DNA from 2 places in the Spirillospora sp. CA-142024 genome. Region 1 is predicted to be linked to the other one. Evidence: riboswitches for the same ligand, from Rfam matches in the RefSeq annotation. Region 1 holds a riboswitch; the other holds the start of a gene.

Region 1 (10,157 bases):
CGAGCGCCGCTCCCGGCTCATCGGCGAGATCCACGCCCGCACCGCCGAGACCGACGGCCTCCAGCGCCGGCTCGACCGGCTGCGCGCGGACACCGAGCGGCGCCGCGCCGCCGCGCTGGCCCGCAGCGACAGCCGGCCGCCGCGTCCGGCACGAGCTGACCCGGGCGGGCGCCGCCGCGGCCGCGACGCCCGCCACGGGGGAGGGGCTGGTCGTCACCCTGGCCGACGCCCCGCGCGAGACTCCGCCCGGGCACTCCGCGCCGGCCCGCGCCGCCGACCGCGGCCGGGTCTATGACCAGGACCTCCAGGTCCTGGTGAACGGGCTGTGGGCGGCGGGCGCCCAGGCCGTCGGGATCAACGGCCGGCGGCTCACCCCGACCACCGCGATCCGCACCGCGGGCGAGGCGATCCTGGTCGACTACCGGCCGCTCGGCAGCCCCTACGAGGTGACGGCGCTGGGCGACCCCGGGCGCCTGCGGGACGCCTTCACCGGCTCGGCCGCGGACCGCCGGCTCGCCGCGCTGAAGGAGCGGCTCGGGATCGGGTACGGCATCCGCGGCGAGGACGAGGTGCGGCTGCCCGCCGCAGGGACGCCCCGGTTGCGCTACGCCGCCCCCCGCGACGGGGCCGGCCGGTGAGCGGGAGAGACGGGGGAGAGGTGACCCGGCGGTGATCGCGCTGATCGGGCTCGTGGTCGGCGTGACCCTGGGCCTCATGCTCCAGCCGGACGTCCCGCTGTGGCTGCAGCCCTACTTGCCGATCGCGATCGTGGCCGCGCTCGACGCCATGTCCGGCGGCGTCCGGGCCCGGCTGGAGGGGATCTTCGACGAGAAGGTGTTCGTGGTCTCCTTCGCCAGCAACACCGTCATCGCCGCGCTGATCGTCTTCCTCGGGGACAAGCTCGGGGTCGGCTCGCAGCTGTCCACCGGGGTCGTGGTCGTCCTCGGCATCCGGATCTTCTCCAACGCGGCGGCCATCCGGCGGAAGCTGTTCGGCGCATGACCGGCGGCGAGCGCGCACCCGAGGACGAGCACGCAGCCGAGGACGGGCCCGCCGGCGGCCACGAGGAGACCCGGCCGGCGGAGCCCGGGGGCCTGCGTTCACTCGCCGGCCTGCTGCGCCCGCGGGTCAGCCCGGGACAGGTCGTCGCCGGACTGCTGTGCCTTCTGCTGGGCTTCGCGATCGTCGCCCAGGTGCGCTCGACCGAGCGCGACACCACGTTCGCGACCGCGCGGCAGGACGAGCTCGTCGGCACCCTGTCCGATCTGGGTCAGCGGTCCGACCGCCTGAGGGGCGACCTGCGCGACCTGGAGGAGACGAAGGCCAGGCTCGAACGGGACGCCGAGGGCGGCACCGCCCTGGAGGAGGCGCGCGAGCGGGCGACCGCCTACGGGCTTCTCGCGGGCACGCTCCCGGCCGAGGGGCCCGGCATCGAACTCGTGATCAACGACCCCGGCGGCGGGGTCAAGGCGATCAACCTCCTGGACGCCCTGGAGGAGCTCCGCGACGCGGGCGCCGAGGTCGTCCAGGTCGGCGACGTGCGCGTCGGCGTCGACACCTACTTCCTGGACGACCGCGACGGCGTCCGGGCGGACGGGCGGCTCCTGGCCGCCCCCTACCGTTTCGTCGCCATCGGCGACCCGCACACGATGACGACGGCGCTCAACATCCCCGGCGGCCTCGTCCGGACGCTGGAGGGGGCCGGCGCCACCGTCCTGATCACCCAGCGCGCGAAAGTGACCGTCGGCGCGATACGGTCTCCATAGAGGGAACGGGGGAGACGGTAAACCGGACGCCGGGCTCGGGCGTCATGATCGCGGCCGTCCGCGCGGCGGCATGGACCTGCGATCATCGGCGAATGTAGTTTGGTCCAGCCGGTTCACCGTTCCAGTTGACCCCTCGGGTAATACCCGCGTAAGTTGCGGCGACCGTCGCGAAAGCGGGCGGTGAGTTGGACCGTGGCCGGGGCGGGTCCCCGGCGTGGGGTTGGGTGAAGGATGCGCGTGGCGCAGGCGGCTCCCGCAAAGGGGGGACGTCCGCCGGTGGCACGCCGATGGTAGGAGGCCGAGCCGATCGATGCCGAGCGTCTACTGCACGCAGTGCGGTCACGCCAACCCGGATGATGCCCGCTTCTGCTCGAACTGCGGCACTCCGCTGAGGAGTTCGGCGCCGCCGCCTCCCCGGGAGTCGCCGGGCGAGTCCACGTCCACGATCTCCATCGGCGGGTTCGAGGCGCTGGACACCGACACGGGCGCCGAGGAGCCGGTCGGGCCCGACCAGATGGCGATGGAGGCGCTCCCCCCGGGCACGGCGCTGCTCGTCGTCAAGCGCGGCCCGAACGCCGGCAGCCGCTTCCTCCTCGACAAGGACCGCACGTCCGCCGGGCGGCACCCCGAGAGCGACATCTTCCTGGACGACGTCACCGTCTCCCGCCGGCACGCCGAGTTCACCCGTCAGGGCAACGCGTTCGCCGTCCGCGACGTGGGCAGCCTCAACGGCCTCTACGTCAACCGGCAGCGGATCGACCAGGCGGGGCTGTCCGGCGGTGACGAGGTCCAGATCGGCAAGTTCCGGCTGGTGTTCCTGACCAACCCGGCGCACGGCTGACCGCCCGGCGCCCGGGGACAGCGAGGTCGCGGCGACGATGGGAGGGGCGTTGAACGCGGAGCCAGCCCGGTCCCTGATGACGATCGGGGACGTCCTCGGACTGCTCAGGCCCGAGTTCCCCGACATCACCATCTCCAAGATCCGGTTCCTGGAGTCCGAGGGGCTCGTCGAGCCGCAGCGCAGCCCCTCCGGCTACCGCAAGTTCTGCGGCGCCGACGTCGAGCGCCTCCGGTTCGTCCTCACCGCCCAGCGCGACCACTACATGCCGCTGCGCGTGATCAGGCAGCACCTGGAGGCGCGTGACCGCGGCGAGAACGTCCCGCCGCTCGGCGACCGCGGAACCGGCGCCGCCGAACCGTCCCGTCGCCGCCCCCGCACGCTCGTCGCCGCCGACACCACCGCCGAGGACCCGGCCGTCCGGCTCACCCGCCGCCAGCTCCTGGACGGCGCCGGGATCGACGAGGCCCTCCTCGTCCGCCTTGAGGAGTACGGTCTCGTCCGCCGGACCGGCACGCACTACGAGGGCGAAGCGCTGAACATCGCGCGGGTCGCCGCCGCGCTCGGCGAATTCGGGTTCGAGGTCCGGCACCTGCGCGCCGTGAAGGCCGCCGCCGACCGGCAGGTCGGCCTCATCGAGCAGATGGTCGCGCCGCAGCTGCGCCGCCGCAGCCGCGGCGCGCACGAGCAGGCGGCCGAGACCGCCCGGGAGATCGCCGCGCTGTCGGTCCGGCTGCACACCGCGCTGGTCAGCGCGGGTCTGCGTGAAAGCCTCGACCCCTGATCATGCGGGCCGCGGAGGATTTTCCCGTCCGCGCGGCACCACGAGGTGTCCGGGCCTGGGTGTACGTTGGCTACATGGTTCGGTCAGGATTCGACCCGCTGCACGTGGTGATCGAGACAGCGAGAACCAGCAGGGAGCCGCAGTGAAGCAGATGGAGGTCGTCGGCGTCCGGGTCGAGATGCCCTCCAATCAGCCGATCGTCCTGTTGAAGGAGACGGAGGGCGATCGCTACCTGCCCATCTGGATCGGGGCGGTCGAAGCGACCGCGATCGCCTTCGCCCAGCAGGGGGTGCTGCCGGCCCGGCCCCTCACCCACGACCTGTTCCGCGACGTGCTCGACGCCCTCAGCGTCCAGCTCCGCACCGTCAACATCACCGCCCTGCGCGAAGGCATCTTCTTCGCCGACCTCATCTTCTCCAACGGCGTCGAGGTCAGCGCCCGCCCGTCCGACTCCATTGCCCTCGCCCTGCGCACCGGCGCCACGATCTTCGCCAGCGAGGACGTCCTCGAAGAGGCCGGCGTGGCCATCCCGGACGAGCAGGAGGACGAGGTCGAGAAGTTCCGCGAGTTCCTCGACACGATCTCCCCCGAGGACTTCGGCCGCGCCGGATAGGCCGCTGCTCGGGGCGAGGTATGGTCGCAAGCTTCGCTTGCTCCCAAACTCGCGCGTCCTGCGTCCACCCAGGGGGGCGACCCCCTGGAACCCCCGCTGCGAGGCTCCGCCCCGCACCCCCTGGGCGGCTTTGGCTTGGGGAAAGGGGGGTCGGCCTGGGGGTTTGCGGGTCGGGGGTGTGTGGGGAATGTCACTGTGGAGGGTAAGTTCACGCCATGGGGCGATTGGTCTTCCATTGCGGTGGACCTGGCGGTTTTTGCGGGGGGAGCATCGGGGTATGGAGTGCGTTGGCGGCGAAGGTGCGCAGTTTGCCCACGTGAAGCCGGTTCATCCGGGCATGCGACGCGCCGACGGTGAACGTTGACCACGCCCTGACCGGCACCTACCGTGCTGGTGGAACACCCGTGGTGTAATTCGTCAAACCCCCTTGACGAAGCGCCGCGGGATGATAGGAGCCGGAGGTCCGCGTGGCGGTGAGCAGCGGCGAGGGCAAGGCGACCCCCGACAGGCACATGGCGTCCCAGCGCGCCGGGGAGCAGGGACTGCTCTTCGACACGCAGGTGTCGGTGCCACCGGAGGATGTCGGCTACCGCGGCCCGACGGCGTGCGCCGCGGCGGGGATCACCTACCGGCAGCTCGACTACTGGGCCCGCACCAGGCTGGTGGAGCCGAGCGTCCGGTCCGCGCACGGGTCCGGGAGCCAGCGGCTCTACAGCTTCCGCGACATCCTCGTGCTGAAGGTCGTGAAGCGGCTGCTCGACACGGGTGTGTCGCTCCAGCAGATACGCACCGCCGTCACCCATCTGCGTGACCGGGGCGTGCAGGACCTGGCCCAGATCACGTTGATGAGCGACGGAGTGAGCGTCTACGAGTGCACCTCGGCCGACGAGGTCGTCGACCTCCTCCAGGGCGGGCAGGGCGTGTTCGGCATCGCGCTCGGACGGGTGTGGCAGGAGGTGGAGGGCAGCCTGGCGGAACTTCCCGGTGAACGCGCCGCCGCCGCCGACGCGGACCCTGCCGAACACCCCCACGATGAGCTCGCCAACCGGCGGCGCGCCCGCCGCACCGGCTGACCCTCAGAGCGCCTCCTTGCGCTGCAGGAAGGTGAACGCACCCCAGCCCGGCAGCACCGGCAGCCACAGCGTCAGCAGGCGGTAGAGCAGGACGGCCGACGCCGCCGTCTCCGCGGTCAGCCCCGAGATGGTCAACGCCAGCGTGAGCGCGCCCTCGACGGCGCCGAGACCGCCCGGCGTCGGCGCCGCCGACCCGACCGCGTTCGCGGTGAGGAACACCAGCACCACCGTCGTCCAGGGCAGCGACCCGCCGAACGAGCGGATCGACGCGTCCAGGCAAAGCGTGAACGCCAGCGTCAGCAGCAGCGTCCCGCCCATCCCCGTGGACAGCTTCTTCGGCGACTGCAGGACGTCCACCAGGCGCGGCAGCACGCCCGAGAACATGCTCCGCAGCCGTGAGGTGACGACGCGCCGGACCCGCGGGACCGTCAGCGCGAGCCCGGCGAGCAGTCCCAGCGCCAGCACCGCGATCACGATCGTCCGGGACGGCGCCAGATCCTGCGTCGCCTTCGCCGTCGACCCCGTCAGGAACCCGAACAGCACCAGCAGCAGGACGTGCGTGACCAGCCCGACCAGCTGCGACGCGCCCACGCTCGCGACCGCGAGGGCCGGCCGGACGCCCGAGCGCTGCAGGTACCGGGTGTTGACGGCCACGCCGCCGACCGCCGCGGGCGCCACCAGCTTCACGAACGACGCCGCGACCTGCGCCAGCACCGTCCGCCAGAACGGCAGCCTCTCCGGGACGAACCCGATGAGCATCAGCGCCGCCGCGACATAGGTGAGGGACGCCGCGGCCAGCGCGGCGACCACCCAGTGCCAGCTGGCCGTGGCCGCCAGATGGCCGATGTCCAGGCTCGTCACCTGCGGGATGACGATGTACGCCGCGACGGACAGCGCCACGATGCTGAAGATGGTCCGGGGCCGGAACCGTTCCAGCCGGGCCGGTGCCGCCTCCGTCTCCGGCTTGAGCCGGACGATCTGCTCCCGGATCCGGGTGAGCAGGTCCCGGTGGTGCCGCAGCCGGGTGCGCGTCGCCCGGGACAGCGCCACCCGCTGCAGCAGCGGCACCGCCCCGCCCAGCGCCTCCTCGCCCAGCACGGGCGCGGCCGTCCGGACGGCCCGCTCGGGTCCGGCCCGCAGCGCCAGCGTGGTGAGCAGCTGGGCGAGGTCCAGGCGCAGCGCCAGGTCGCCCGCCGCCGTCTCCCCGGATCGCAGATCGGTGACGTAGGCGAGCCCGTCCTCGCCGACGAGGACCGCGTCGCCCTCCAGCCGGCGATGCGCGAGCCGCCCCGCCTGCAGGGACCGGAGCTGCCGCCACACGTCCGTCAGCAGCGCGTCGGTGATCTCCTCGTCGGAGACGTCCCCGAGCCGCCGCCCGGGCACGTGCTCGTAGGCCAGCAGCGCCGCCTCCGTGCCGACCTCGCACGTCCCGACCAGCCGCGGGGTCCGGACGCCCGCCGCGTCCACGGCGTACGCCATCAGCGACTCCAGCTCCAGGGACCGGCGCAGCGACCGCAGCGTCCGCCCGGTCGTCGCGGCCCGCAGCCGCAGCAGCCGCCACACGCGGTAGAGCAGGCCCGCGGTCTGCTGGTCCCGGTCGAGGACGCGGACCTCCAGGTCCCAGTCGCCGTGCGGGCCGCGCCCCGCCGGGAGCCGCGCGCCGTACCCGTCCGCCGGGCAGGAGGCGAGGACGACGCCGTAGCGGCGGGCCTCCCCGGTGTCGTCCGCCGGGTCGTCGAGCCGCGCTCCCCGTTTCGGGCGCAGCCCGAGCCGTTCCAGCGACGCCACCACGGTCATGCCGGACGGACGAGGGTTCGGCGTCCCGACCGCGTAGAGGGTGCCGTGGCCGATGGCGCGCCCCAGCGCGTAGGTGGCCGCGAGCGCGGCGACGGAGGCGTAGGACGCGGTGAGCCCGGTCAGCGCCGCCAGCCCGATCATGGTCCATGTCGCGGCCTGCCAGCGGGCGCGGCCCGCCATCCCGACCGCGCTGACGAACGCGATCACCGGGGCGATGTCGGTGTGCACCGGCGCCGTCTCCGTGCCGCCCCAGATGAGCGAGTCCAGCACGCCGCCGGGGGCCGCCCGCACCACCAGGTCGTCCAGGCCCACCGTGATCCCGAAAGCGATCACGGCGGCCAGCAGCGCGATCGCGACGCGCGTGCCGTCCTTGTTGAAGAGCCGCTCGATCCCGAACGCGACCGGGACGGCCAGCACCCCGAAGCTGGACACCAGCGTCGCGAGCGTCAGCAGCAGCCGCGGCGCGTGCGCGGTGCCCTCGGCGATGTCGGTCTGCAGGCCGTGCGTGGTCTGCTGCGCGATCGACACCAGCAGCATCACCGCCGCCAGCCCCACCACCGAGGCCGCGAACCTGATCGCGTCGGACGGACGGCGGATCCGGTCCGGCTGCGCGGGCTCGTCCACGGGCACCCCGGCGGTCGCACCCTGCCTCCGGCGCACCGCGCCGTCGTGGGTCTGTGTCACGCCGTACCGCCGCCCCGACCGTCCGTCATCGTGATCAGCGTCCCAGACCGGGCGGCGCGCCGTCGAGCGGGCCGCCGCCCGGCCGGACGCGTGTCCACCCCGGCGGCCCCCCGGTTGCGCCCCCGTGGCCCGGGGCCGTCCCGTCCCAGGTGAGTGAGCACATCGTACTCGCCGGTACGGCGTCGCGGCCCGGGGCCTGCCCTCCGCGGGGGCGGGACGGACCGGCGGACGCGTCTTTGGGTAGGGTTCGTCCCAGGACATGCCGTCGACCCTGTGCGGGAGAGATCCCACGCCGCCAGCGTGGGGCGCCGAAGGGGCAACCTCCCCGGAACCTCTCAGGCAAAAGGACCGCGCGGGCGAGGCACCTCTGGAAAGCAGGCGTCGATCCCCGCACACGGGGAAGGGCGGCTCACCGAAGGGGAAACCCCGCCGCGCGGGTGAAGCTCTCAGGTGCCGATGACAGAGGGGGAGACCGGCCGCCGGCCCGTGCCGGCGGTGGCCCTGAGCGACCGCAGCAGCCAGGAGGCTCTCCATGACCGGCCAGTTCTTCGCCCCCGTGGCCTCGCCGCAGCACCCCCGTTCCGCGTTCGCCGACCGGCACGTCGGCCCCTCGGCCGCCGACCAGGCCAGGATGCTCGCCGCCATCGGCTACTCCGGCATCGAGGCGCTGATCGACGACGCGGTCCCCGCCGCGATCCGCACCTCCCGCCCGCTGGACCTGCCGCCCGCGCTGAGCGAGACCGCCGCGCTGGAGCGGCTCCGCGAACTGGCGTCCCGCAACACCGTGCTCACCTCCATGATCGGGCTGGGCTACCACGGGACGACCACCCCCGGTGTGATCATGCGGAACGTGCTGGAGAACCCCGGCTGGTACACCGCCTACACGCCCTACCAGCCGGAGATCTCCCAGGGCCGGCTCGAGGCCCTGCTGAACTTCCAGACGGTCGTCGCCGACCTGACCGGGCTGCCCGTCGCCAACGCCTCCATGCTGGACGAGGGCACCGCCGCCGCCGAGGCGATGGCCCTCGCGCACCGCGTCTCCAAGCGCAAGGAGCCGGGGACGTTCCTCGTCGACGCCGACACGCTCCCGCAGACGATCGAGGTCGTCCGGACGCGCGCGGTCCCGCTCGGCATCGAGGTGGTCACCGCCGACCTGTCCGCCGGGCTGCCGGACGGCGACTTCTTCGGCGTGCTGCTGCAGTACCCGGGCACGTCCGGCGCCGTCCGCGACCTGGAGCCGGTCATCGCGCAGGCACACGGGCGCGGCGCCAAGGCGGTCGTCGCCGCGGACCTGCTCGCGCTGACGCTGCTGCGGCCGCCCGGCGAGTCCGGCGCCGACATCGCGGTGGGCTCCGCGCAGCGGTTCGGCGTCCCCTACGGGTTCGGGGGCCCGCACGCCGGCTACATGGCGGTCGGCGAGGGCATCCAGCGGCAGCTTCCCGGACGGCTCGTCGGCGTGTCCGTCGACGCGGACGGCGCCGCCGCCTACCGGCTCGCGCTGCAGACCCGCGAGCAGCACATCCGCCGGGAGAAGGCCACCAGCAACATCTGCACCGCGCAGGTCCTCCTCGCCGTGATGGCGAGCATGTACGCGGTCTACCACGGGCCCGAGGGGCTGGCCGCGATCGCGCAGCGGGCGCACCGCCGCGCCGCCGAGATCGCCGCCGGGCTGCGCGCCGGGGGCGTGGAGGTCGTCCACGAGGCGTTCTTCGACACCGTCCTCGCCCGCGTGCCCGGCCGGGCCGCCGAGGTCGTCGCGGCGGCCCGCGACCGCGGGATCAACCTGCGGCCCGCGGACGCCGACCACGTCGGGATCGCCTGCGACGAGACGACGCTGCCCGCGCATGTGACGGCCGTGCTGGAGGCGTTCGGCGTCACGGCGTCCGGCGCGGCCGTCGGCGAGGTGGCCGAGGCGTTCCCGGACGCCCTGCGCCGCGAGAGCCCCTACCTGACCCACCCGGTCTTCCACGCGCACCGCTCCGAGACCGCGATGCTGCGCTACCTGCGCAGGCTCCAGGACAAGGACATCGCGCTCGACCGCTCGATGATCCCGCTCGGCTCCTGCACGATGAAGCTGAACGCCACGGCCGAGATGGAGCCGGTGACCTGGCCCGAGTTCGCGAACGTCCACCCGTTCGCGCCGCTCGACCAGGCCGCCGGCTACGTCGAGCTGATCGGTGAGCTGGAGGAGTACCTCGCCGAGATCACCGGGTACGCGAAGGTCTCCGTCCAGCCGAACGCCGGCTCCCAGGGCGAGCTGGCCGGCCTGCTCGCCATCCGCGGCTACCACGCGTCCCGTGGCGAGGAGCACCGCGACGTCTGCCTGATCCCCTCCTCCGCGCACGGCACCAACGCGGCCAGCGCGGTGATGGCGGGCATGCGCGTCGTCGTGGTCACGTGCGACGAGGGCGGCAACGTCGACCTGGACGACCTGCACGCCAAGATCGGCAAGCACGGGGACCGGCTCGCCGCGATCATGGTGACCTACCCGTCCACGCACGGCGTCTTCGAGGAGAGCATCACCGACGTGTGCGCGGCGGTGCACGAGGCCGGCGGCCAGGTCTACGTGGACGGCGCCAACCTCAACGCGCTCGTCGGCCTC
Region 2 (10,157 bases), 3.0 Mb from region 1:
GAGCGCGGATGGACCAGACACGGCCGCGGCGGCAGGCGCGCGGCGAACGCCGGATCGCGGGCATCCTCACCGCGGCGGCGGACGTCTTCGCGCGCATGGGGTACGAGAAGGCGACCACCAATGCGATCGCGGCGGAGGCCGGCGTCTCACCGGGGTCGCTCTACCAGTTCTTCCCGAACAAGGAGGCCATAGCCGGGGCGCTCGCCGACCGGTTCGTCACCCAGGTGCGCGCCGCGTACGAGGAGGCGTTCGGCTCCACCGGCTCCGCCGGGCTCTCCCTCGACGATGTGCTCGACCGCGCCGTCGACCCGATGATCGAGTTCAACCTCGCCAACCCGGGCTTCAAGGCGCTGTTCGCGCGTCCCGACATGCCCGCCGGCCTGGCCAAGGCGGTCGAGTCCGTGCACACCGAACTGACCGGGCGCGTCGACGGGCTGCTCGCCGCCCGCGCCCCGGACCTGCCTGCCGCCGACCGCGCCCGCACCGCCGAAGTGGCCATCCGGATCTTCCAGGCGATGGTCCCGCTGGTCGTCGGGTCAGCGGCGGAAGACCGCCCGGCCCTGATCCGCGAGCTCAAGAAGGTCCTGCACGGCTATCTGGCCCCGGTCATCGGCTGACCCGCGCCTCCGCGGAGCCCGGATCCTTTCCCGGGGTCAGCGCTCCGCGGCCAGGCGGATGCCCAGGCCGATGAACAGGGTCCCCACCGTGGCGTTGAGCCTGCGGCGGGCGGTGTGCCGGCTGCGCAGCCAGTCGCCGATCCGTCCCGCGAGGACGCCGACCGTGCCGTCCACGATGAACTCCAGCACGATCAGGATGGCGCCGAGGATCGCGAACTGCGCCCACACATGCCCGAGCCCCGGATCGATGAACTGGGGCAGGAACGCGATCGTGAAGGTGACCATCTTCGGGTTCAGCAGATTGGTCACCAGCCCGTTGAGGTAGGCCCGGCGCCCCGAGACCCCGGCCGGTGCCACGTCCTCGTCCCTGCGGTGCCGGAGCGTCTGGACGCCCAGGTAGATCAGGTAGGCGGCCCCGACGATCCGGACCGCCGTGAACGCGACCGGCACCGCCGCGAAGAGCGCGGCCAGCCCCGCCGCGGCCACGGCGACGTGCACGGCCTCGCTCGTCGCGACCCCCGCCGTCGCGAGCAGCCCCGCCCGGGGCCCGCCCCGCATGCCGCACCCGAGGATGAACAGCATGTCGGGACCGGGGATCACCATCGCGATGAGGGAGGTCACGAAGAAGATCGCGAGCAGATGAGAATCGACCGGCATGCCGCAAATCATCACACGATCCGGCCCGCGCGCGAAACCGGAGATCCCCAGGTGGGCGCCCGGGCCGTCAGCACTCGATGACGTTGACGGCGAGACCGCCGCGCGACGTCTCCTTGTACTTGTCGAGCATGTCGCGGCCGGTGTCGCGCATCGTCTTGATGGCCTTGTCCAGGGAGACGAAGTGGCGGCCGTCGCCGCGGAGGGAGATGCGGGCGGCGCTGATGGCCTTGATGGCTCCGACCGCGTTGCGCTCGATGCACGGGACCTGGACGAGGCCGCCGACCGGATCGCAGGTGAGGCCGAGATTGTGCTCGATGCCGATCTCCGCGGCGTTCTCGACCTGTTCGGGGGTGCCGCCGAGGACCTCGGTGAGACCGGCGGCGGCCATGGAGCAGGCGGAGCCGACCTCGCCCTGGCAGCCGACCTCGGCGCCGGAGATGGACGCGTTCTGCTTGAACAGGACGCCCATCGCTCCGGCGGTGAGGAGGAAGCGGACGACTCCGTCGTCATCGCAGCCCGGGACGAAGCGGTCGTAGTAGTGCAGGACGGCCGGGATGATGCCGGCGGCGCCGTTCGTCGGGGCGGTGACGATGCGGCCGCCGGCGGCGTTCTCCTCGTTGACGGCCAAGGCGAAGAGGGTGACCCAGTCCATCGCGTGGAGGGGGTCGGCGGCCTTCTCGGCCGTGAGCTGGCGGTGCAGCTGCGGGGCGCGGCGGCGGACCTTCAGCCCGCCGGGCAGCAGGCCCTCGTGGCTGCACCCCCGGGTGACGCAGGCGCGCATCACATGCCAGAGGTTCAGGAGGCCGTCGTGGATCTCACGGGACGTCCGGCCGAACGCCTTCTCGTTCTCCAGCATGAGGGCGGACACCGACAGGCCCGTCTCACGGCAGCGTTCGAGGAGTTCGGCGGCCGTGTCGAAGGGGTGGGGCAGGACGGTGTCGTCGGGCTTGATGCGGTCGGCTCCGGTGGCGTTCTCGTCCAGGATGAAGCCGCCGCCGACCGAGTAGTACACCTTCGCGCGCAGCTCGCCGCCCGAGGGGTCCAGGGCCGTGAAGCGCATCCCGTTGGGGTGGCCGGGCAGCGACTTCTTGCGCTCGAAATGCAGATGCTCGTTGACCACGAAGGGAATGTCGTGGTCGTCGAACAGGCGTAGCGCGCCGCGCTCGCGGACGGCCTGGAGACGTTCGTCCACCCGGTCGACGTCGACCAGTTCGGGTTTGTCGCCTTCGAGGCCGAGGATGACGGCCTTGTCGCTGCCGTGGCCCTTTCCGGTGAGGCCGAGCGAGCCGTAGAGAACGACCTGGACCGAGGCGGTCTTCTCCAGCAGCCCGTCCCGTTCGAGGCCGCGGGCGAAGCGGTGCGCGGCGGCCATCGGGCCGCCGGTGTGGGAGGACGACGGTCCGATGCCGATCTTGAACAGGTCGAAAACGCTGATGGCCATGCGCTGCCTCGTTGTGGCTGTGCCCCCTCCGCGGACCGGAGGGGGCACGGTGACGTCAGAGGTTCGGGTACAGGGGGTGCTTCTCGGCGAGGGCCGTCACGCGCGCCGCCAGTGCGTCCCGGTCGTAGGACGGCTGGAGGGCCAGCGCGATGACGTCCGCGACCTCGGCGAAGTCCGCGGCGGTGAAGCCGCGGGTGGCGAGGGCGGGCGTGCCGATCCGCAGACCGGACGTGACCATCGGCGGGCGCGGGTCGTTCGGCACCGCGTTGCGGTTGACCGTGATGCCGATCTCGTGCAGGCGGTCCTCGGCGTCCCGTCCGGTGAGCTCGGAGTCCACCAGGTCGACCAGCACGAGGTGCACGTCGGTCCCGCCCGTCAGCACCTTCACGCCGGCCTTGGCGGAGTCCTCGGCGAGAAGACGCTCGGCGAGCAGCCGCGCGCCCTCGACGGTGGCCTCCTGCCGGGCCCTGAACTCGTCCGACGCGGCGATCTTGAGGGCGACCGCCTTCGCGGCGATCACGTGCTCCAGCGGGCCGCCCTGCATGCCCGGGAACACCGCGGAGTTGATCTTCTTGCCGTACTCCTCGCGGGCGAGGATCAGGCCGCCGCGCGGTCCGCCGAGCGTCTTGTGCGTCGTGGTCGTGACGATGTCGGCGTACGGGACGGGCGACGGGTGCAGGCCCGCCGCGACCAGGCCCGCGAAGTGCGCCATGTCGACCATGAGCAGCGCCCCGACCGAGTCGGCGATGTCCCGGAACGCCGCGAAGTCGAGCCGCCGCGGGTACGCCGACCAGCCCGCCACGATCATCTTGGGCCGGTGCTCGGCCGCGAGCGAGGCGACCTCGTCCATGTCGACCAGGCCGTCCTCGGAGCGGACGTGGTACGGCACCACGTTCAGCACCTTGCCCGAGTAGTTCAGCCGCATCCCGTGCGTGAGGTGCCCGCCGTGCGCGAGGTCGAGGCCGAGGATGGTGTCGCCGTGCTGGAGCAGCGCGAAGTAGACCGCCGTGTTGGCCTGGGCCCCGCTGTGCGGCTGGACGTTCGCGTGGTCGGCGCCGAACAGCTCCTTGGCCCGGTCGATGGCCAGCTGCTCGGTGACGTCGACGTACTCGCAGCCGCCGTAGTAGCGCCGGCCCGGGTAGCCCTCGGCGTACTTGTTGGTGAGGACGGAGCCCTGCGCCTCCAGCACGGAGACCGGCGCGAAGTTCTCCGACGCGATCATTTCGAGGGTGTTCTGCTGCCGCCGCAGCTCGGCGGTGACCGCCTCGGCGACCTCCGGGTCCGCAGTCGCGAGCGAGTCGTACAACGTCATGACTCCTCGATCAGCTTGTCGTAGGCGGCGGAGTCGAGCAGGTCGCCCGGCTCCTCCGAGATGCGGACCTTGAAGATCCAGCCCTCGCCGTACGGGTCGTCGTTGATGACCTTCGGCTCGTCCACCACGGCACCGTTGATCGCGGTGATCTCGCCGCTGACGGGGGAGTAGATGTCGCTCACCGACTTGGTCGACTCCACCTCGCCGCACGGCTCGCCCGCCTCGACGGCGTCGCCCTCGGAGGGCTGCAGTTCGAGGTAGACGATCTCGCCGAGGGCGTCGGCGGCGTGCGCGGTGATGCCGACCGTGACGATGCCGTCCTCGCCGCCGAGGCCCGACACCCACTCGTGCTCCTCGCTGTAGCGGAGCTCCTCAGGAACGCTCACGATCACTTCTCTCTTTCAGGAACGCTTGTAGAACGGCAGCTCGACCACGTCCACCGGCTCATGCCGGCCGCGGACGTCCACGGCGAGGCCCGTCTCCCCGACGCCGCTGTCGAGGTAGGCCATGGCGATCGGCGTGCCCAGTGTGGGCGACGGGGCGCCGCTCGTCACGACCCCGCACGGCGTGCCGCCGGACGTGACGACCTGGTACCCCTTGCGAGGCGCGCGACGCCCCCGCGCGACCAGCCCCACGAGCCTACGGCCCGGCGGGGTCTGCGCCTGCGCCGCCAGGGCGGTCTTTCCCACGAAGTCGCCCGGCTTGTCCAGCTTCACGACCCGGCCGAGGCCGGCCTCGAACGGGGTGGTCTCCGCGGTCAGCTCGTTCCCGTACAGCGGCATGCCCGCCTCCAGGCGCAGCGTGTCGCGGGCGGACAGCCCGGCCGGGACGACCCCCTCCACCGCGGCGAGCGCCCTCCACAGCGCGACGGCGTCGGACGCGTCCACGAACAGCTCGAAACCGTCCTCGCCGGTGTAGCCGGTGCGGGCGACGAGCGCGTCGACGCCCGCGACCCGCCCGGCGAGGATCGCGTAGTACTTGAGGCCGGCGAGCGGCGCCTCGGTGAAGCCTTCGAGAATCGTCTGCGAACGCGGGCCCTGCAGGGCGATCAGCGCGTACGACTCGGAACGGTCCTCCACGGCGGCCTCGAAGCCCGCGGCCCGCTCGATCAGCGCCTCCCGGACGACGGCGGCGTTCGCGGCGTTCGCGACGACCATCCAGGTGTCGTCGGCCAGCCGGTAGACGATCAGGTCGTCCAGGACGCCGCCGTCCGGCCCGCAGATCATCGTGTAGCGGGCCTTGCCGACCGGCATCGGCGACAGGTTCCCGACCAGCGCGAAGTCGAGCGCGGCGCCCGCGCCCGGACCGGAGAGGAAGATCTCCCCCATGTGCGACAGGTCGAACAGCCCCGCCCCGGTGCGGACGGCCTGGTGCTCGGCGGTCTCGCTCGCGTAGCGCAGCGGCATCAGATAGCCGGCGAAGTCGACGAGATTCGCGCCGAGGTCCTGGTAGACGTCGTGCAGCGGCGTCTTCTTGGGGATCGGATCGGCGGACATGGGTTCGGCTCCTTCGTCGCGGGCGCGCGTGGTCCATCGTCCCACTCGCGCACCGGGCGTCTCGGTGCCTCCCCCTCTGTCATCGGCGCCTGAGAGCTTCACCCGCCTGCCCGGCGGGCTTTCACCTTCGGCGGGGGACCGCGGTCCCCGCTTTCCAGAGGTCGCCTGGCCCGTGCGGTCCGTGGGCCTGAGAGGTTCCGGGGAGGATTTGCTCCTTCGGCGTCCCCGGCCGGCTGCCGGGGACTCTCCCGCACGGGATCATCGGCGGTGTTGATTATTGCATTTCTCTTCCTGCAGACCCAAGAGCCCCTGCCGTGCTCATGGCAGGTTGTGGCAGCTCACCTCACAGTGGGGTGACGTAGGCGCCGGAGATGCCGCCGTCCACGAGGAACTCCGAGGCCGTGATGAAGGACGCGTCGTCCGACGCCAGGAACGCGACGGCCGCGGCGATCTCGGACGCCTCGGCGAACCGTCCCACCGGGACGTGGACGAGCCGCCGCGCCGCCCGCTCCGGGTCTTTGGCGAACAGTTCCCGCAGGAGGGGAGTGTTGACCGGGCCAGGGCACAGCGCGTTGACCCGGACGCCCTGCCGCGCGAACTGCACGCCCAGCTCCCGCGACATCGCCAGCACGCCGCCCTTGGACGCGGTGTAGGAGATCTGCGACGTCGCCGCGCCCATCTTGGCCACGAACGACGCCGTGTTGATGATCGAGCCCTTGCCCTGGTCGAGCATGTAGGGGATGACGTGCTTGCAGCACAGGTACACGCTCGTGAGGTTGACCTCCTGGACGCGTTTCCACGCGTCCAGGCCCGTCTCCAGGATCGAGTCGTCGTCCGGTGGGGAGATGCCGGCGTTGTTGAACGCCACGTCGATGCGCCCGTAGGCGTCGTGGACGGTCCGGAAGAGCGCCGTGACCTCGTCCTCCACGGTGACGTCCACCTTGACGAAGAGGCCGTCCAGCTCGTCCGCCGCGGTCTTGCCGGCGGTCTCGTCCAGGTCGGCGACGACGACCCGGGCGCCCTCCTGTGCGAAGCGGCGCGCGGTGGCGAGGCCGATGCCGCCCGCGCCGCCGGTCACGACGGCCACCCGGCCCTCCAGACGCTGCATGGATGTCACTCCTGTCATTGCTCGGTGGCGATGAAGACGTTCTTGGTCTCGGTGAACGCGTCGAGGGCGTCCGGGCCGAGCTCGCGGCCGAGGCCCGACCGCTTGAACCCGCCGAACGGCGTCCAGTAGCGGACGGACGCGTGCGAGTTCACCGACAGGTTCCCGGCCTCGACGGCCCGGGACGCGCGCAGGGCGCGCCCGACGTCGCGGGTCCAGATCGAGCCGGACAGCCCGTAGGGCGTGTCGTTGGCGAGCCGGACCGCGTCCGCCTCGTCCTCGAACGGGACGACGGTGACGACCGGCCCGAAGACCTCGTCCCGCCAGGACGGAAGCGCCGTGCAGGACGGCCCGGCCAGTACGGTCGGCGGGAACCAGAACCCCGGCCCCTCCGGCGCCGACCCCCGGATCAGCACAGGCGCGTCGTGCGGGACGTACGAGGCGACCTTCTCCCGGTGCGCCGCGCTGATCAGCGGACCCACCTCGGTCTTCTCATCCCGGGGATCCCCGACGACGACCCGCTGGACGGCGGGCTCCAGGAGTTCGAGGAACCGGTCGTACACCGGCCGCTCCACGAGGATCCGGGAGCGCGAGCAGCAGTCCTGCCCGGCGTTGTCGAACACCGCGGAGGGCGCGGTCGCGGCGGCCTTCTCCAGGTCGGCGTCGGCGAACACGATGTTGGCGTTCTTGCCGCCGAGTTCCAGCGTCAGCCGCTTCACACCCGGCGCGCACGCCGCCATGATCTCCGTGCCGACCCGCGTCGACCCGGTGAACACGATCTTCCGGACGTCCGGGTGCTCCACCAGCCGCCGTCCCGCCACCGGGCCCGCGCCCGGCAGCACCTGCACCACGCCTTCGGGCAGCCCCGCCTCCAGCGCCAGCTCGCCGACCCGCCGCGCGGTCAGCGGCGTCAGCTCGGCCGGTTTGACGATGACGGCGTTGCCCGCGGCCAGCGCCGGCGCCAGCCCCCAGCCCATGATCGGCATCGGGAAGTTCCACGGGACGATCACGCCCACGACACCGAGCGGCTCCGCGAACGTCACGTTCAGCCCGCCCGGCACCGGAATCTGCCGTCCGGCGAGCCGTTCGGGCGCCGCCGCGTAGTAGTGCAGGACGTCCCGCAGGTTCCCGGCCTCCCAGCGCGCCTGCCCGATCGGATGCCCGGCGTTGCGCACCTCCAGGGCGGCCAGCTCGTCCACATGCGCGTCCACGAGATCGGCGAACGCCCGCAACAACCGGGCCCGATCTCCGGGCGGCACGTCCCGCCAGGCAGGAAACGCCTGCCGGGCCCGCGCCACGGCCGCGTCCACGTCCTCGGCCGAGGCCAGCGGAACGCGCTCGATGACCTCCTCGGTGGCCGGATTCACGACGTCGAACTCGTCACCCGTCAACAAGAGCCTCACAACCGCTCGAAGCCGCGGAACATCTCCCAGTCGGTGACCGCTCGGTCGTAGGCGTCGAGTTCGACGCGGGCGTAGTTGGCGTAGTGCTCGACGACCTCCTTCCCGAAGGCGTCCAGGGCCAGGGAGCTGCGGCCCCAGTCGGCGGCGGCGTCGCGGAGCGTCCCGACGACGGTGTCGGCGTCGGTCGCGTAGGCGTTGCCCACGAACGGTTCGTCCAGCGGAAGCTCGTTCTCGATCCCGTGCAGCCCGGACGCGATCATCGCGGCCACCGCCAGGTACGGGTTGACGTCGCCGCCGGGCACCCGGTTCTCGATGCGCAGGGACGGCCCGTGGCCGACGAGCCGCAGCGCGCACGTCCGGTTGTCGACGCCCCACTTGATCGCCGTCGGCGCGAACGAGCCGGGCTGGTAGCGCTTGTAGGAGTTGATGTTCGGCGCGTACAGCAGCGTGAAGTCGCGCAGGCACGCCTGCTGGCCCGCGATGAAGTGCTCGCCGAGCCGGGACAGCCCGTGCGGGCCGTCCCCGGCCAGCACCGGCGACCCGTCCGACGACCGCAGCGAGAGGTGGACGTGGCAGGAGTTGCCCTCCCGCTCGTTCGGCTTGGCCATGAACGTGATCGACATGCCCTCTTGGGCGGCGATCTCCTTGGCGCCCGTCTTGTAGAGGACGTGGTTGTCGCACGTGCGCAGGGCCTCGTCGAAGCGGAACGCGATCTCGTGCTGGCCGAGGTTGCACTCCCCCTTGGCCGACTCCACGTACATCCCCGCGCCGGTCATGCCGTTGCGGATCCGGCGCAGCAGTGGTTCGACGCGGGCGCCCCCGAGCAGCGAGTAGTCCACGTTGTACTGGTTGGCCGGAGTGAGGTCGCGGTACGCCTTCCCCCAGGCGTCCTCGTAGGAGTCCTTGTAGACGATGAACTCCAGTTCCGTCCCGACGAAGGCGCCCCAGCCCCGCTCGGCCAGCCTGTCGAGCTGGCGCCAGAGGATCTGCCGGGGCGAGGGCCCCACGCCGGTGCCGTCCTCCGCGACGATGTTCGCGTGGACGAGCGCGGCCCCCTCCTGCCAGGGGATCCGGCGGAGGGTGGCGAGGTCGGGACGCATGACGAAGTCGCCATAGCCGGTGTCCCAGGACGACATGTCGTAGCCGTCCACCGTGTTCATGTCGACGTCCACGGCCAGGAGGTAGTTGCAGCCGTCCGAGCCGTGCCCGGCGACCTCCTCCAGGAAGAAGCGGGACGAGAGCCGCTTGCCCTGGAGGCGCCCCTGCATGTCGGTGATCGCGACGATCACGGTGTCGATCCGGCCCGCCGCCGCCTCCTCGCGCAACTCGTCGAGGGTGAGCGATGTGGTCACGTTCTCAGCTCCTAACCGAGCGACTGGAGTTCCTGCTCGATGGCGGCCAGTTCTTCGGCGCTGCCCTGCACCTTCGGGCCCTTGAACCACTTGCGGGCCGACACCGCCCACCACAGCGCGGCGCCGCCCAGCACCACCAGGATCGCGATCGGCGAGTAGTTGAAGGAGTCCTTGGTGATCGGGTTCGCGGGCGGCAGCATGAACACCACCGAGACGAACAGCACCCACACCACCGCGAGCGCGCCGATGGGCCTGCTCCAGCGGCCGAGGTTCCACGGCCCGGCCCGGAAGTCGGCGCCCTGCCGCAGCCGCAGGTACGTCGGGATCACGTAGGCGATGTAGAGGCCGATGACCGCGACGGACGTGACGGCCAGGTACGCGGTGAGGTTCCAGATCGCGGGCAGGGCCAGCAGGAACGCGCCCCCGGCGGCCAGCCAGATCGCGTTGGTGGGGGTCCGGCTCCGCTTGTTGATCTGGTGCCAGAACGACGAGAACGGCAGCGCCCCGTCCCGGGAGAACGCGTAGATCATCCGGGAGTTCGCCGTCACCGAGGACATCCCGCAGAAGAACTGCGCGCCGAACGACACGAGGATCAGCAGCTTGCCGGTCGTCTCGCCGGTGGCCGCGATGAAGATCTCGGCCGGGCCGCCCTCGACCGCCTTGCCGTAGTCCTGGATCGCGAACGTGACGCCGAGCAGCAGGATCCAGCCGGCCACGACCGAGATCAGCACCGAGTTCACGATGCCCTTCGGGCCGGACCGCGCCGCGTCGTGC

What was found. Region 1 has a riboswitch for glycine ahead of gcvP (aminomethyl-transferring glycine dehydrogenase). Riboswitches for the same ligand answer to the same signal wherever they lie in the genome.
Region 2: linked by a shared signal. The riboswitch ahead of gcvT (glycine cleavage system aminomethyltransferase GcvT) and the one ahead of gcvP (aminomethyl-transferring glycine dehydrogenase) in region 1 are both predicted to bind glycine.

Annotation. Positions count from the first base shown of each region.
Region 1 is NZ_CP192077.1:4,529,066-4,539,222, forward strand. It holds gene ACQPZP_RS21755 (hypothetical protein) at 1-295, shown strand, start outside; gene ACQPZP_RS21760 (DUF881 domain-containing protein) at 207-638, shown strand; gene ACQPZP_RS21765 (small basic family protein) at 670-1,002, shown strand; gene ACQPZP_RS21770 (DUF881 domain-containing protein) at 999-1,766, shown strand; gene ACQPZP_RS21775 (FHA domain-containing protein) at 2,077-2,607, shown strand; gene ftsR (transcriptional regulator FtsR) at 2,657-3,388, shown strand; gene ACQPZP_RS21785 (bifunctional nuclease family protein) at 3,531-4,001, shown strand; gene ACQPZP_RS21790 (MerR family transcriptional regulator) at 4,469-5,074, shown strand; gene ACQPZP_RS21795 (lysylphosphatidylglycerol synthase transmembrane domain-containing protein) at 5,078-7,555, opposite strand; glycine riboswitch at 7,822-7,916, shown strand; glycine riboswitch at 7,917-8,028, shown strand; gene gcvP (aminomethyl-transferring glycine dehydrogenase) at 8,088-10,157, shown strand, end outside.
Region 2 is NZ_CP192077.1:7,532,915-7,543,071, reverse strand. It holds gene ACQPZP_RS35585 (TetR/AcrR family transcriptional regulator) at 9-617, shown strand; gene ACQPZP_RS35580 (LysE family translocator) at 654-1,274, opposite strand; gene ACQPZP_RS35575 (L-serine ammonia-lyase) at 1,342-2,715, opposite strand; gene glyA (serine hydroxymethyltransferase) at 2,771-4,027, opposite strand; gene gcvH (glycine cleavage system protein GcvH) at 4,024-4,413, opposite strand; gene gcvT (glycine cleavage system aminomethyltransferase GcvT) at 4,429-5,523, opposite strand; glycine riboswitch at 5,597-5,684, opposite strand; glycine riboswitch at 5,689-5,784, opposite strand; gene ACQPZP_RS35555 (3-oxoacyl-ACP reductase) at 5,867-6,631, opposite strand; gene ACQPZP_RS35550 (aldehyde dehydrogenase family protein) at 6,646-8,019, opposite strand; gene ACQPZP_RS35545 (glutamine synthetase family protein) at 8,028-9,383, opposite strand; gene ACQPZP_RS35540 (amino acid permease) at 9,395-10,157, opposite strand, start outside.